2 regions of the Pseudalkalibacillus nanhaiensis genome follow, and region 2 is predicted to be linked to the other one. Evidence: riboswitches for the same ligand, from Rfam matches in the RefSeq annotation. Region 2 holds a riboswitch; the other holds the start of a gene.
What was found. Region 2 has a riboswitch for thiamine pyrophosphate ahead of thiT (energy-coupled thiamine transporter ThiT). Riboswitches for the same ligand answer to the same signal wherever they lie in the genome.
Positions count from the first base shown of each region.

Region 1: linked by a shared signal. The riboswitch ahead of tenA (thiaminase II) and the one ahead of thiT (energy-coupled thiamine transporter ThiT) in region 2 are both predicted to bind thiamine pyrophosphate.

Region 1 covers NZ_CP143541.1:456,606-464,230, forward strand. The annotation lists gene V1497_RS02425 (nitric oxide synthase oxygenase) at 1-991, shown strand, start outside; gene V1497_RS02430 (C40 family peptidase) at 1,236-1,994, shown strand; gene V1497_RS02435 (flagellar basal body rod protein) at 2,261-2,608, shown strand; gene V1497_RS02440 (PspA/IM30 family protein) at 2,633-3,280, shown strand; gene liaF (cell wall-active antibiotics response protein LiaF) at 3,381-4,112, shown strand; gene V1497_RS02450 (sensor histidine kinase) at 4,109-5,152, shown strand; gene V1497_RS02455 (response regulator transcription factor) at 5,145-5,777, shown strand; TPP riboswitch at 6,162-6,269, shown strand; gene tenA (thiaminase II) at 6,395-7,093, shown strand; gene V1497_RS02465 (ECF transporter S component) at 7,096-7,625, shown strand, end outside.
Region 2 covers NZ_CP143541.1:1,552,508-1,560,132, forward strand. The annotation lists gene rlmN (23S rRNA (adenine(2503)-C(2))-methyltransferase RlmN) at 1-230, shown strand, start outside; gene V1497_RS08020 (Stp1/IreP family PP2C-type Ser/Thr phosphatase) at 251-1,003, shown strand; gene pknB (Stk1 family PASTA domain-containing Ser/Thr kinase) at 1,000-2,988, shown strand; gene rsgA (ribosome small subunit-dependent GTPase A) at 2,998-3,876, shown strand; gene rpe (ribulose-phosphate 3-epimerase) at 3,879-4,526, shown strand; TPP riboswitch at 4,551-4,662, shown strand; gene thiT (energy-coupled thiamine transporter ThiT) at 4,813-5,361, shown strand; gene V1497_RS08045 (thiamine diphosphokinase) at 5,363-6,001, shown strand; gene spoVM (stage V sporulation protein SpoVM) at 6,115-6,195, shown strand; gene rpmB (50S ribosomal protein L28) at 6,472-6,660, opposite strand; gene V1497_RS08060 (Asp23/Gls24 family envelope stress response protein) at 6,885-7,247, shown strand; gene V1497_RS08065 (DAK2 domain-containing protein) at 7,264-7,625, shown strand, end outside.

The DNA of each region.
Region 1 (7,625 bases), 1.1 Mb from region 2:
TGACGTTACGAAGGAAATAGATGCGACAGGACATTACGAGCATACATATGAAGAGCTTGAATACGGAGCACGTGTAGCGTGGCGGAACAGCAACCGGTGCATCGGCCGTTTGTTTTGGGAAAGCCTGAAGGTGCTCGATGAGCGCGAGGCCGAGACGGCTGGACAGGTTCGCGATGCGTTGTTCAACCATATCGATTATGCGACGAATGACGGGCGAATTCGGTCGACGATCACCATTTTTAAGCCTCGAAAAAACGGTGAGAATCCTGTCAGGGTGTGGAATCATCAGCTGATCCGATATGCCGGATATGAAACCGAACACGGTATCATCGGTGATCCAGATTCGATTGATTTCACGAAAAAATGTAAGGAGCTTGGCTGGGATGGTGAAGGAACTCACTTTGATGTTCTCCCTCTCGTTATTCAGGTGAATGGGGAAGAGCCGAAATGGTATGAAATTCCGAAGGAGAAGGTGCTCGAGGTACCGATTCGCCACCCTCTTCATGAGGCATTTGAGGACCTGCATATCAAATGGTATGCGGTTCCGATGATTTCGGACATGAAGCTCGAGATTGGAGGCATTGAATATGTCGCTGCACCGTTCAACGGCTGGTACATGGGGACAGAGATCGGTGCGAGGAATCTCGCCGACCAGAATCGATATGACTTATTGCCGAAAGTCGCTTCCATTCTCGATCTCGATGTGAGCACGAATACGACGCTCTGGAAGGATAAAGCCTTGGTAGAGCTGAACGTAGCCGTCCTACACTCTTATAAAACGGATGGCGTAAGCATTGTCGACCACCATACGGCAGCTCAACAGTTCAAGAAGTTTGAAGAAAAAGAAGCAGCAAGCGGCCGAGATGTGACAGGGAACTGGGTTTGGCTCATCCCGCCAATGTCTCCAGCGACGACCCATATTTTCCATAAACCGTATAAGAACAGAACTGTCAAACCGAACTATTTTTATCAGGAAAAGCCATATATATGACAAAATGCGAACCCATCACATACTGTGATGGGTGTTTTTTATATGTGAAAGAGAGCCCTTAACTCGATTTTACCTAGTAGAAATGGGCTTTTTCTTGTGTAAACAGAATATCAAGCTCCTTTAATACACGTGCAACCTCTTTACAGAGCGTGTCTGGTAGACTGGATGCATGCTTGAAGGAACAGAGTTTTTTCAGGCAGGTACAGCACGATTGTGAAACAAAGATTCACTGAGGAGGAATGAAATGTTTACATCAAGAGTGTCTGCACGAAAGTATGTGATTTCATCGGCTCTGGTAACGTCATTAGCCCTTTCGCCGGTCATGAGTGACGGTGCACTGGCGAATGCCGATTCGAAGCCGGTGGAACAAAGTGATTCTACTAATCACCAAGTAGAGGGTCTGCTTGAAATAGGAGATCGGGGCCAAGAAGTAGAAATGCTGCAAACGGAGCTAGAAAAGCTGGGTTATTATACATATAACCTCGATGGCATTTTCGGACCGATTACAGAACAAGCGGTGGAAGATTTTCAGGCGGATAAAGGTCTGACGACTGACGGCATTGCAGGGCCTAAAACGCTTGAAGCACTGTCCGAAACAACGAATTCCGTGGAGCTCCAACCTAGCTCGGATGAAGAAGGATCGGAATCCAATGTCGTGGAGATTGCAGAAAGTTTGATCGGAACACCTTATGTTTGGGGAGGCACAACACCAGACGGCTTTGATAGCAGCGGTTTCATCCAGTATGTGTTTGGTGAAGTCGGTGTTGATTTACACCGAAAAGAGAGCGACATGTGGAAATACGATGGGGAACAAGTCGATTCTCCTGAAGTCGGAGATGTCGTCTTCTTCGAAGGCACGTATGACACGGAAGGGGCTTCTCACAGCGGAATCTACATCGGCGACAATAAGATGATCCATGCCGGATCTGACGGTGTAGAAGTGAGCGACCTGACCATTGATTATTGGCAAGACCATTATTTAGGCGTGAAGTCGTTTAAATAAAGTAAAACCTTACAATTAAAATCAACCCATATGATCCCCCTAATATATACCCACCCGCCACAAATTGTGGCGGGTGTTTTTTTATTGAGAAGTGCCTGACACCATTTCAAAACCCTTGCTGGACAAGGATTCGAAAATGGTGTCAGGCACCGTGCGCATTTGTTACTACGTCTCAGGTCTGAGTGAAAGTTAAAGCTGAGGCTCCTTATAGGGAAACGGGATTACAGGTACGATAGAAACATGAAACAGAAGGAGGGAAAGAAACGATGAAAAAGATTGGACTCTTCATCCTGGGAGCAATCGCAGCGATCATCGCGATTGCGAATCTCGGACCAATGATTGGACTTGCGATCAGTCTGGTCATCCTCTACTACTCAGTCAAGCAGTTCACCAAGACGGATCAGACATCTAAGAAAGTGCTCTGGGCGGTAGTCGGATTCATTGCACTCAGCATTGCAGCTTCAAACGTTCCAGCCATCCTCGGTATAGCTGCCCTGTACATTTTATATATCGTGTACAAGGAATGGAAAAAGGACGACTCAGTCGAGGAACCGAAAGACGATGATCCGTTCACGAACTTTGAGCGTGAATGGGCTGAACTGAACCGAAACTAATTTTTCAAAAGGAGAGAATGAACGATGGCAAAGCTTTTCAGACGAATCAAAGATACGATTGAAGCGGATTTCCATGAAATCCTGGATGAGAAAGAACGGAAAAACCCGATTAGTCTGCTGAATCAGTACCTTCGGGAATGTGAGAAGGAGGTTGAAAAGGTAAGGAAGCTTGTTGAACGTCAATACTTGTTGAGTGAAGAGTTCACCCGTGAGTATGATAAGGCAGCGAAACTCACTGAGAAGCGCAAATATCAAGCAGAAGTGGCATCGAAAGCTGGAGAAGAGGAGCTTCATCAATTCGCTCTTCAGGAATACGAGCAATATCAGGCTCGTGCCTCTCGACTGAAAGCATCCAAAGAGCAGGCGACGAAACAGCTTGAGGAATTGGAGCAGAAATATGAGGCCATGAAGCACAAGCTGAAGGACATGTATATCAAGCGGATGGAGCTGATGGGTCGTGAGAACATGACTCGCGCGCATCACCGCATGGATAAGGTGATGACGTCGAACACCTTCTCGGATAAGACATTCAACCGTTTTGATGAAATGGAGAAGTACCTCGACCGTCTCGAGCATCAGGTCAATACCGGATACCACCGCCAAACAATTGATGCTCGGATTGCCCAGCTTGAAAAAGAAATGGAAAATCAGGAAAAGTCTACGACGGTCTAAGCGAATAATGGTATCCTAGTAAAAAAGGCGTGGTCCAGCTGCGCCTTTTCACCATCTGAAAAAATAGAATTAGAGTTGTAAGGGGAGGGGGACTTGTCATATGAATCGTTCAAAAACAGACCACGTCAGCTGGTTGATCATCATCGGGGTTATTTTGCTGTTGCTTGAAATTTCATTTCATGGACCAGGTCCCATCTTCCTTTTAGCCATAGAGGCCGCTGCCATCTATATCGGCCGGAAAAAATATACGAAAACGATCGGCAAGCTGTTGTTCTGGTTCGGGACGATCGGGTTCATCGTAACGATCCTGAACACAATGGCATTCAAGTTCCTACTTTTTGCTGTGTTGATTTATGCGGTCATCCGGTTTGCCCAGTCGAAGCAGGTGCCGAACTATATTGAGCCGGATTTTTACGAAAGCCAAACGGTTGCGAACGATGGACCGACGCTCAAGCGTCAACCATTCTTGAAAAATACCTTGTTCGGAAGGCAGACGACACCAGACCATACGTATGAATGGAACGACGTGAACATCCAGGGGGGAATTGGGGATACTGTCATCGACCTCGGTAATACGGTGTTACCGAAAGGCGAATCCGTAATCGTCATCCGAAGCTTCATCGGAAACGTCAAAATTCTTGTCCCGTATGAAATGGAGGTCAGTGTCAGCCATTCGGTTTTGGCAGGTACGGGTAAAATCTTCGAGCATCATGAACCGAAAATGATGAATCAGACCGTTTCGTTCCAATCGGAAGGCTATGACCAAGCCCAGCAAAAGGTGAAAATCATCACCTCGATGATTGTCGGAGATCTTGAGGTGAAGCGGACATGAATACTGTAAACCGTCAAATCGTACTCGGAATTGCCCTTTCGATAACGGTATTCATCAGCATGTTGAGCCTGTTTTTACTCGCCTATCCGCTAGATAGCTGGTCTTTACTGTGGAAGCGGAAAATCCTCGACTTGCCGTTCATTCTTTTTGCCCCTGCAGTCAGCATTTTGATCGGTGTTGCATTCGGCTTCATTTCAGGGTTGTTTTGGCGGAAACAGCTGGAAGGCGTGATGGATGCGCTCAGCCAAATGGGACAAGGTCGACCGTTTGAGGAGCAACAAGCTGCAACCACGCAGGAAATCCAAACGATTTGGACACACCTTGAAAAAGCTCAACAGCATCTCACAGAACAGACGAAATTGTCACAGAAGCTCGCGAATGAACGAGCAGAAGATCAGGAAAAGAGGATCCAGAAAGTCGTAAGTGAAGAGCGGAACCGTCTTGCGCGTGAGCTACATGATTCGGTAAGCCAACAGCTGTTCGCCGCATCGATGCTCATGTCGGCTGTCAATGAATCGGAAACCGAGAAAAGTGAAGGGGAACGAAGACAGCTCCAGCTTGTGGAGGAAATGATCCATCAATCCCAGCTCGAGATGCGTGCCCTGCTTTTACATTTGCGACCAGTCGCCTTGAAAGGGAAAACACTGGAAGAGGGCATTCAGGAGCTGTTGGGGGAACTGGTGCAAAAGGTTCCGCTCGAGATCAAATGGAAGGTCGAATCGATTCCATTGCAAAAAGGCGTGGAAGACCATCTTTTCCGGATTTTACAGGAATCGGTCTCGAACACGCTTCGTCATGCGAAAGCAACGTCCTTGGAGGTGCTTTGCCTCGAGCGTGAAGGTACGGTGCTTTTACGAGTGGTGGATGATGGCGTCGGTTTTGATGTTGAAAAAAGTAAAACGGGTTCATACGGACTGCAAAACATGCACGAGCGGGCTTTGGAGCTTGGCGGAACGTTAAAAATCGTCAGTGTACCGGGCAAAGGCACACGTCTTGAGGTGCGGATACCTGTCATTCGGGAGGAGGAGAATGATGATTAGAGTTGTGTTTGCGGATGATCATGAAATGGTGCGGATTGGGGTGTCTTCCTATTTGTCCAATCAGCCGGATATTGAAGTAGTGGGTGAAGCTAGCGACGGGGCAGATGCGGTCGACCTCGTATTGGAGCTGCGGCCGGATGTCATTCTGATGGATCTCGTAATGAAAGAGATGGACGGGATCGAGGCGACGAAACGCATTATTGAAGCATGGCCGGAAGCGAAGATCATCATCGTGACGAGTTTCCTTGATGATGAGAAGGTGTACCCAGCCCTTGAGAGCGGTGCGACAAGCTATATGTTGAAAACGTCGAAGGCGAGCGAAATCGCCGATGCTGTGCGCGCTACTTTTAATGGAGAAATGGTGCTGGAGCCCGAGGTCACGGGAAAAATGATGACGAAGATGCGACGCGGCAATGCGCGGCCTCCACATGAGGAGCTGACGAACCGTGAGCGCGAAATCCTCATGCTCATGACGGAAGGAAAGACGAATCAAGAAATTGCTGACGAGCTCGTCATCGCTTTGAAAACCGTAAAAACCCACGTGAGTAACATTCTCGAAAAGCTCGAGGTCCAGGACCGGACCCAGGCCGTCATTTACGCATTCAAAAATTCATTAGTGAAATGATAAGATCTGCTCGAGAGGCGGGTCTTTTTTTTAGTAAAAAAGGATTGAATTCCCCAAGTAGGAGCGGAAATTCCCCAAGTCGGAGCAAAATTTCCACCAGCTGTTGCAAAAATTCCACAAGCTCGCGCGAATTCTCTTTCAAGTACAAAATCGGTAGAAAATGTTTTAACATTTTCTCTTCGTTATTTCCGTAGTAATTAAGACCCGAATTCCAAGAAAAGAGGGCAACTTTCCGGAAATGGCTACGAGGTTTCCAAAATTATGAGCGGCTTTTCTAGGATTACATGAATTTTTTCCGCGAAAAATTGGTCCTGCTCCACTTTCTGTTTGACATTCAGAATAAACGTGTTACGATAACATCGAAATCATAAAAAAATTCAATAGACGATCCACTAGGGGTGCCTTCTCAAAGGCTGAGATTAAAGTGTAGCTTTAAGACCCTTGGAACCTGATCTGGTTGATACCAGCGTAGGGAAGTGGTGGTTGGAAGTTACATAAACCGACTATGTGCCGATGCATACGACCACTTTCCTCAATGGAAAGTGGTTTTTTTATTTACTGGGAGCGATTTTGCTCCGGTAATAGTGGGTCGTCTGGAAAAGGAGAGGATTGACACGATGACTTTTTCTAAGCACGTAAGGGAAGCGGCGGACCCGATCTGGGAGGCAAGCTTCAATCATCCATTCGTAACAGGCATTGCAGACGGCTCATTACCGCTTGAGAATTTCCGCTATTACGTTCTGCAAGACGCATACTACCTGTCTCATTTTGCAAAAGTGCAGGCGCTGGGTGCAGCGAAATCCCACGACATGGCGACGACCGCAAGCATGGCAGCCCATGCGCAAGGGACGTACGAAGCAGAGCTCTCCCTTCATGAGAACTTTTCAAAACAACTCGGCATCACAGAAGAGGAGCGCCGAAATTTCAAACCTGCACCAACCGCATACGCGTACACGTCCCACATGTATCGCGCAGCTTATAACGGACATCTCGGTGACATCATCGCAGCGATTTTACCATGTTATTGGTTGTACTATGAAATTGGTCAGCAGCTGAAGGGCTCTCAACCGGATGAGCCAATCTATCAAGAATGGATTGAAGCGTATGGCGGTGATTGGTTTGAAACGCTCGTCAAAGAACAGATCGACCGACTCGATGAGCTCGCTGAAACGGTCACTGCTGAAGACCGGGACCGGATGAAGGAGCATTTCCTCATCAGCAGCCAGTATGAATATGATTTTTGGGAGATGGCTTATACGCTCGAACAATGGCCGATTGATATCAAAAAACGAGTTCCACTAGGAAAAGGAGAATGAACATGAACAAAGGATTAAAGCTGACTGATATTCTAGTAACAATCGTCATTGCCATCGGTTTCGGTATCATCTACAAGCTCTGGGGACCGCTCTACTATTTCGTCAAACCGTTCGGACTGCACCTCGACCAGCTTATCTACGGCATGTGGTTCATGGCAGCAACCGTTGCATTCTTAATTATCCGAAAGCCTGGTGTCGCCTTTCTTGCAGAAGTAGCAGCTGCCTCAGGTGAATTCCTCGTCGGTTCGGAATGGGGGCTGGAGGTTCTCCTCTTCGGTGTCATTCAAGGGCTTTTTGCTGAGCTCGTGTTCATGGCGTTCCGTTATAAGCGGTTTGACGTTACTGTTGTCAGTCTTGCCGCGGTCGGGTCAGCAATCGGCTCGATCATCATGGATTTCTACAAAGGCTACATCGATGATCTTGCACTTTGGAACCTGTCGCTATTTCTCGGATTCAGGATCATCGGATCGATCCTGATTGCTGGAGTCGCTGCTTACCTCTTGGTAAAAGCGCTTGAAAAGACCGGGGTGAC
Region 2 (7,625 bases):
AATTACTTGCTGACTTGATAAAAGATATCAAGTGCCACGTCAATTTGATACCTGTAAACTATGTACCAGAAAGAGATTACGTTCGTACTCCGAGAAATCAAATCTTTGAATTCGAGCGTACCCTACGTGAGCGTGGCGTAAATGTGACGATCCGTAGAGAGCAAGGGCATGATATCGATGCAGCTTGTGGACAGCTTCGTGCTAAAGAGCGTAAAGACGAAACGAAGTAAAAATGAGGTGAGGAAGTTTGTTGAAGGCATTCTTTCAGACAGATCAGGGGAAAGTAAGATCCTTGAACGAAGACAGCGGGGCAGTGATTCCGATCTCTGCCTCGGATGTTTTTGCCGTAGTAGCCGATGGTATGGGCGGACATAAAGCAGGAGATGTAGCCAGCCAAATGGCCGTGAATTATGTAAAGGAACATCTAGATACATACATAAATGATCATGAAGATACAAAAGGGATAATCCATTCGTTGATTGAAGACGCTAATCAAGACATTTTCACATATGCGCAAGATCATCCGGATTGCTATGGAATGGGTACGACAATTGTCTTACTACGGGCAACCGAGGATGAGATACATATAGGTCATGTCGGGGATAGTCGTTGCTATAAAGTCACCCAAAATTCAATCGAGCAGCTTACAGATGATCACACGTTAGTGAATGAACTCGTAAAATCAGGACAGATCACGAGTGAAGAAGCAGAATATCATCCAAGGAAGCATGTTGTTCTAAGAGCACTCGGGACTGACCCTAAGGTCGAAATCGATAACCTCAAATACACGTGGGAAAAAGGAGAGTATATCCTCCTTTGCTCAGACGGTCTTTCAAATAAAGTGACCGCAGAGTCATTCGTTAAAGTCATTAATCAAGACGTTTCTCTTGAGGATAAAGTGGCCCGTTTGATCACGATGGCAAATGAAGCAGGAGGAGAAGATAATATTACATTGATCCTGGTCTATAATGATGTTGAGACTGAAGAGGGTGCTCTGACATGATCGGCAGAAGAATCAGTGATCGCTATAAAATCCTTGAGATCATTGGTGATGGTGGAATGGCTGTCGTGTATAAAGCAGAGGATTTGATCCTTGATCGAATCGTTGCTGTAAAAGTTCTGCGCTCTGAATACTCCACCGATGATGATTTCATCAGAAGGTTTCGGCGGGAAGCGGAGTCTGCAACCAGTCTGAACCACCCGAACATCGTCAATATCGTCGATGTTGGGGAGGAAGATCAACTCTATTTCATTGTGATGGAATACGTCGAAGGAAAAACGCTGAAGCAGATCATCCGGGAGAAAGGTCCGCTTTCACCGACTGAATCAATCGAAATCATGAAACAGATTTCCTCGGCCATTGCTCACGCACACGAACACCATATTGTTCATAGAGACATTAAGCCACATAATATTTTAATAGATAGGAAAGGGAATGCCAAAGTAACGGATTTCGGAATTGCACTTGCAGCCACGTCAGCTACGATTACCCATACGAACTCGGTTCTCGGCAGCGTCCATTATTTTTCTCCTGAACAAGCTAGGGGTGGAATCGCCAACAACAAGTCGGATATCTATTCAATGGGCGTCGTTCTCTATGAGATGGTGACTGGCAGACTGCCGTTTTCAGGAGAATCCGCGGTTTCAGTCGCGTTAAAGCATCTGCAAGAGCAGTTTCCAGATCCCAAACTATTCAATTCGGATATTCCACAAAGCTTAGAGAATGTCATTTTGAAAGCATTGGCGAAGGATCCGGCTAAACGATTTGATAGTGTACAAGAATTCCAAGAACAATTAGAAACGGTATTTGATCGGGCGAATGAACCAAAGTTTGAAATCGAGGATGACGAAGAGGCGACAAAAGTCCTTACACCGATCGGCAGTTCACATGAACAGGTGAAAGCTGCCCCTCCTTTGAAAAATGAGGAGAAAGAAGACCCGCCTAAAGAAAAGAAAAAGAAGAAAAAGAATTGGCTTGTCATCCTGTTGGCGATTTTTCTTTTGACTGGCATCGCAGGGGTTGCAGCACTCACCATATGGCCTGAAATTTTACAGACTGAGGATGTCCCGGTTCCAGATGTCATCAATATGCCTTACATAGAAGCGTATGAAAAGATCAAGGAGGCTGGTCTTGAACCGGAAAAAGAAGAACAGCCTAGTGCTGATGTGAAGGAAGGTAATGTCATACGGCAATCACCTGCGGCGGGTATAGCTGTAAAAGAAAATTCCAAGGTGAAATTGATCGTCAGCACGGGTCCGGAGAAATTCGAAGTTGAAGATTATGTCGGGCAGGAAGAAGACGACGTGAGAAGGACCAACGTCAATGATCTGTACAAAAGCGTAGAGACGACTAAAAGAATTGATGAAGAAGTCGAAGAAGGAGTCATCATCGACCAGTTCCCAGAAGCTGGAGAGATGGTCATACCAGGTCAAGAAGTCTTGATTTTGTATGTAAGCAGTGGGCCGCCACCTTTTGATCTTGCTGATCTTACAGGAAAGACCCTTGATGAAGCGAAGGATTATGCGAAAGAGAATGGATTGACCATTAAAGAGGCAAGCGAACGGGAATACTCCGAAGACATAGAGGAAGGCAGCATCATCCGGACAGATCCAAAAGCAGGTGAGTCTGTGCGCTCAGGTGATGAAATAACCGTAACCGTGTCCAAGGGTGTACCTGATCCGATTACGATGAAAGATCTTGTCGAGGTGGAAATTCCAGAAGAACAGAAAAAAGATGATAAAAAAGAAGATAAAGATACTAAAGATCAGAACAAGAAACAGGAACGAAGGGTCCGGATCATCACTACGGATGTTAATGGAGAGAAAACAATAAGAGATGAGACGATTACCGAAACGACGATGTTTGAAATTCCATTGACGATTGCTTATAACGGCGAAGGAAAGTATCAAGTTCTTGTAGATGACACAGAATACATCAGTGAAACCTTTACCTATGAAGAAGCGAAAAAATTCATGAATGGAGAGTAGATGGACTGCATGCCAAAAGGAACGATTATTAAAGCGTTGAGCGGTTATTATTATGTGAAAAGTGAAGGGGAAGTTTATCAATGCCGAGGGAGGGGGAATTTCCGAAAGCGGAAATTGACCCCCCTGGTTGGAGATGAAGTGGAGTTTGAATCGACGAACCCGACGGATGGTTACGTCTTGGAACTTTTCGAGCGGAAGAACGAATTGATCAGACCACCTATTGCCAATGTAGACCAAGCCCTAATCATCTTTTCGGCTCGTAAACCTGCCTTCAATACGCTTCTTTTGGATCGGTTCTTAGTGCATATCGAAGCCAACGAGATCCTTCCTGTCATTTGTGTGAGTAAATTCGATTTGCTTGAGGATGACGAAAAAATCCAACAGGAATTGGCGGTTTATCGTAAAATCGGTTATCAGGTCATCATGACATCATCCATTGATGAAATGGGTCTTGAAGAGGTCCGTGATGTATTCGAAGATAAGGTGACGGTCATCGCAGGACAGTCTGGCGTAGGGAAATCCACATTATTGAATACGTTGAACCCGAATCTAAATCTTGAAACAAACGAGATTTCATCCCATCTAGGTCGTGGTAAGCATACGACACGGCACGTCGAATTGATTCCATTCGGTAAGGGACTTGTCGCGGATACACCGGGATTCAGTTCACTTGAATTCGGAGACATGGAGCCTGAGGATCTTTCCATCTTCTTTCCTGAGATGCGTGATCGACGTCCAGAATGTAAATTCAGAGGATGCACGCATACCTCTGAGCCGAAGTGTGCCGTGAAAGCTGCGCTTGATGCGGGCGAGATTGCACAATTCAGATACGATCATTATGAGCAATTCCTTCAAGAACTGAAAGATAAAAAACAACGGAGGTATTAGACATGACGAAGATAGCACCTTCCATCCTATCTGCGGACTTTTCCCGCTTAGGTGAGGAAATTAAAGATGTAGAACAGGGCGGCGCTGATTATATCCATGTCGATGTCATGGACGGCCATTTTGTGCCAAACATTACAATCGGTCCGCTTATCGTAGAAGCCATCAGACCCGTTACTGAGCTGCCATTAGATGTCCATTTGATGATTGAAAATCCGGACCGCTATATTCCTCAATTTGCGAAAGCAGGGGCTGATATCATTTCCGTCCATGCAGAGGCATGTCCCCATTTACATCGGACGATCCATTTAATCAAAGAGCATGGCGTAAAAGCAGGAGTTGTATTAAATCCACATACCCCGGTTAACATGATCGAACATGTCATCGAGGATCTGGACCTTGTTTTACTTATGACGGTCAACCCTGGTTTCGGTGGTCAATCCTTTATTTCAAACGTGCTTCCTAAAATAAAGCACGTCGCTGACCTATGTAATGAAAAAGGCTTAGACATGGATATTGAGGTTGATGGCGGTGTAAATCCTGAAACGGCAAAGCTGTGCAGAGAATATGGTGCTAATGTTCTTGTCGCCGGTTCTGCAATTTACAAACAGAAGAACAGGAAGGATGCAATCGAAGCCATCCGTGGTGTATAATGAAGGACAACAAATGAATAAGAATGATACAACTAGGGGAATCTCCAAAATCAGAGATTGAGAGTGAAGTAAGTGCTTCAGACCCTGATGACCTGAACAGGATGATACCTGCGGAGGGAAGTTGACTTGCATTGTCTTTGGATGGAATCATAGATAGAAAGCAACTGTACCTCGGTGCAGTTGCTTTTTTGTGTGTGAAGACTCATATCTTTTAACGAATAAGGTTAAAAAATCCAGAGAAAAAGTTATTGTACAGCGTATTCGCGCAATGAAGGGGAGGATTTACATGAGAAACCGTAACTTGATGATTGCAGAGGTTGCAATCATGTCTGCACTCGGTATAATTTTAGGCTTTATCAAATTCAGCGGTCCTTGGGCCTTTGGAGGATCTGTATCCTTGGAGATGGTCCCGATCTTTATCATGGCATATCGAAGAGGTTTGTTCGCAGGGGTACTGACAGGTTTGATGATTGGTTTGCTGCAATTATTGATCAATCCTTATATCTACTATTTCCTACAAGTTCTGCTTGATTATCCTATCGCGTTCATGGTCGTCGGCTTAGCAGGTTTGACACGCCCACATTGGAATGATTCCTTCACAAAGAGAATTGCTTTCATTCTGATCGGTACGTTCATTGGAAGCCTTCTGCGACTGACGAGTCATGTCATCTCTGGAGTGGCGTTTTTCAAGGATGCTGCACCAGAAGGTTCTGACATATTCACTTATTCATTTGTGTATAACATTTCTTACATTGGACCTACATTCATCTTGACTGTTGTTTTACTCATACTATTGACGCAGGCAGCTCCGAAGCTCATCCATGGTGAACGTTGAGATGAAAGTGCTGATTGTATCAGGTGGTCCGGAAACGTTAGTGCCGGATCACTTCTTAGATGATGGAAGCGTAAGGTTCGTTGGAGTCGATGCAGGGGTGATCTATCTTCTTGATCGTGGTATTACGCCTGATGCTGGTTTCGGAGATTTTGATTCCATTTCGGAGAAGGAGCTTGAAAGGATCGAGCACGCAGGAATTCATTTGCATACGTTTGAAAAAGAAAAGGATAAAACCGATCTTGAACTCGCTATTGATTGGGCCCTTGAGCAGAAACCCAGATCCGTATACCTCTACGGTGCTACAGGAGGAAGGCTTGACCACGGAATCGTGAATATTCAACTGTTGACGAAAGGTTTTGACAACGGAGTCCATATGGAAGTGATCGATCGGAACAACCGGATCTTTCTAAAAATGCCAGGATCCTATTCCATCTGGAGGGATGATCATTTTCCTTATGTTTCATTCCTCCCATTTTCTGAACACGTCACGGGTATTACACTTTCTGGATTCAAATATTCCCTCGAAGAAGCGGATATGAAATGGGGGTCCACATTGTGTATCTCAAATGAGCTTGTAACAAAAAAAGGTACTTATTCGTTCAGCGGCGGCATAATTATGGTGGTAAGAAGCAACGACTGAGGGAATTTCACAAAACTCCGGGTACTATTTTTGAGTAGACGAATATACTTAAATAGAATGTTATTTTTCCGAGAAGTTTACAGGCGGAAACTAACGTTGGAGGAGGCGGAATCATGAAATTTTATACCATCAAGCTGCCGAAGTTTTTAGGAGGATTCGTTAGAGCGATCTTGGGGTCCTTTAAGAAAGGGTAACAGAAAAGCACCAAACGGGTGCTTTTTTGTTTTGTCTAAATCGATAAAGGAGCCCAGGTGGTTAAGTTTACTGATATCTTGGGAGATGAAAGAATGAAGACGCATGGAAGGTCCAAGCGTCCTCAAAATTGCGAAAAACGGAAAATGGGGGACGCAAGAAGAGTTCATGCGTCCTCATTATTCCCAAAAATAATAAATAAGGGACAGGAAGCGGTGCTTCCTGTCCCTAAAACGAAAAATGAACCCGGAATTGGGTTCATTTTTTACATTACAAAATTATACGCGCTCTACTTTACCTGATTTCAAGGCACGAGCAGATACATAAACTCGTTTCGGTTTACCGTCAACAAGGATACGGACTTTTTGTACGTTTGCTCCCCATTTACGTTTTGTAGTGTTCAACGCGTGAGAACGCTTGTTTCCGAAGCTTGTCTTCTTACCAGTAACAACACATTTTCTAGCCATGGTAAATGAACCTCCTTTATTGCAAATAAGAGAAATAATGCATGTTAATTTCCATATGAAATACTATCCTATATTAGCATGAGAGAAGTGAGATTGCAACATGGTTTATCAAGTTTATTTACTTGACAATAAATATGCATTTCATGATATTTTCTTTTAAAATGTTAGATATTATAGTAAAATGACACTAGTCATAGGTCATTAAATCCAAGGGAGGATTCTACATGTCTATAGAAATGAAAACCAAGTATGGAGAAATCGATATCTCAAATGATGTCATCGCTACCATCGCAGGTGGAGCAGCAATCGACTGTTATGGTATCATCGGAATGGCATCTCAAAAGCAAATCAAAGATGGCATTACAGAGCTTCTGGGGCGAGACAACTTCAGTCGTGGAATTGTCGTACGTCAAGAAGAAGATGAAGTGCACATAGACATGTATATCATCGTCAGCTATGGAACGAAGATTTCTGAAGTAGCTCACAATGTTCAAACAAAAGTGAAGTATACGCTTGATCAAATGCTCGGATTATCAGTTGATTCCGTCAATATTTTTGTTCAAGGCGTGAGGGTGACGAACCCGTAACGAGGAGGAAGAATTCGTGACAGTGAAGAAGTTAGGCGGGAAAAAGCTTTCCCAAATGTTTATCTATGGGGCGGATAACCTGAACAAAAATGTGAAAATGGTTGATGCCCTTAATGTGTTTCCGGTACCAGATGGAGATACCGGTACGAATATGAATTTGACGATCACTTCTGGTGTCAAAGAAGTGAAAGGACTGGATTCAGATGATGCAAGTGTAGTTGCATCATCATTTTCTAAAGGTCTCTTGATGGGGGCTAGAGGAAACTCAGGTGTTATTCTTTCTCAGCTATTCAGAGGGTTTTCTAAGGCGCTCACTGGAAAGAATGAAGTCGATACCAAGCTCTTTGCAGAAGCATTGGAGGCTGGTGTGGAAACGGC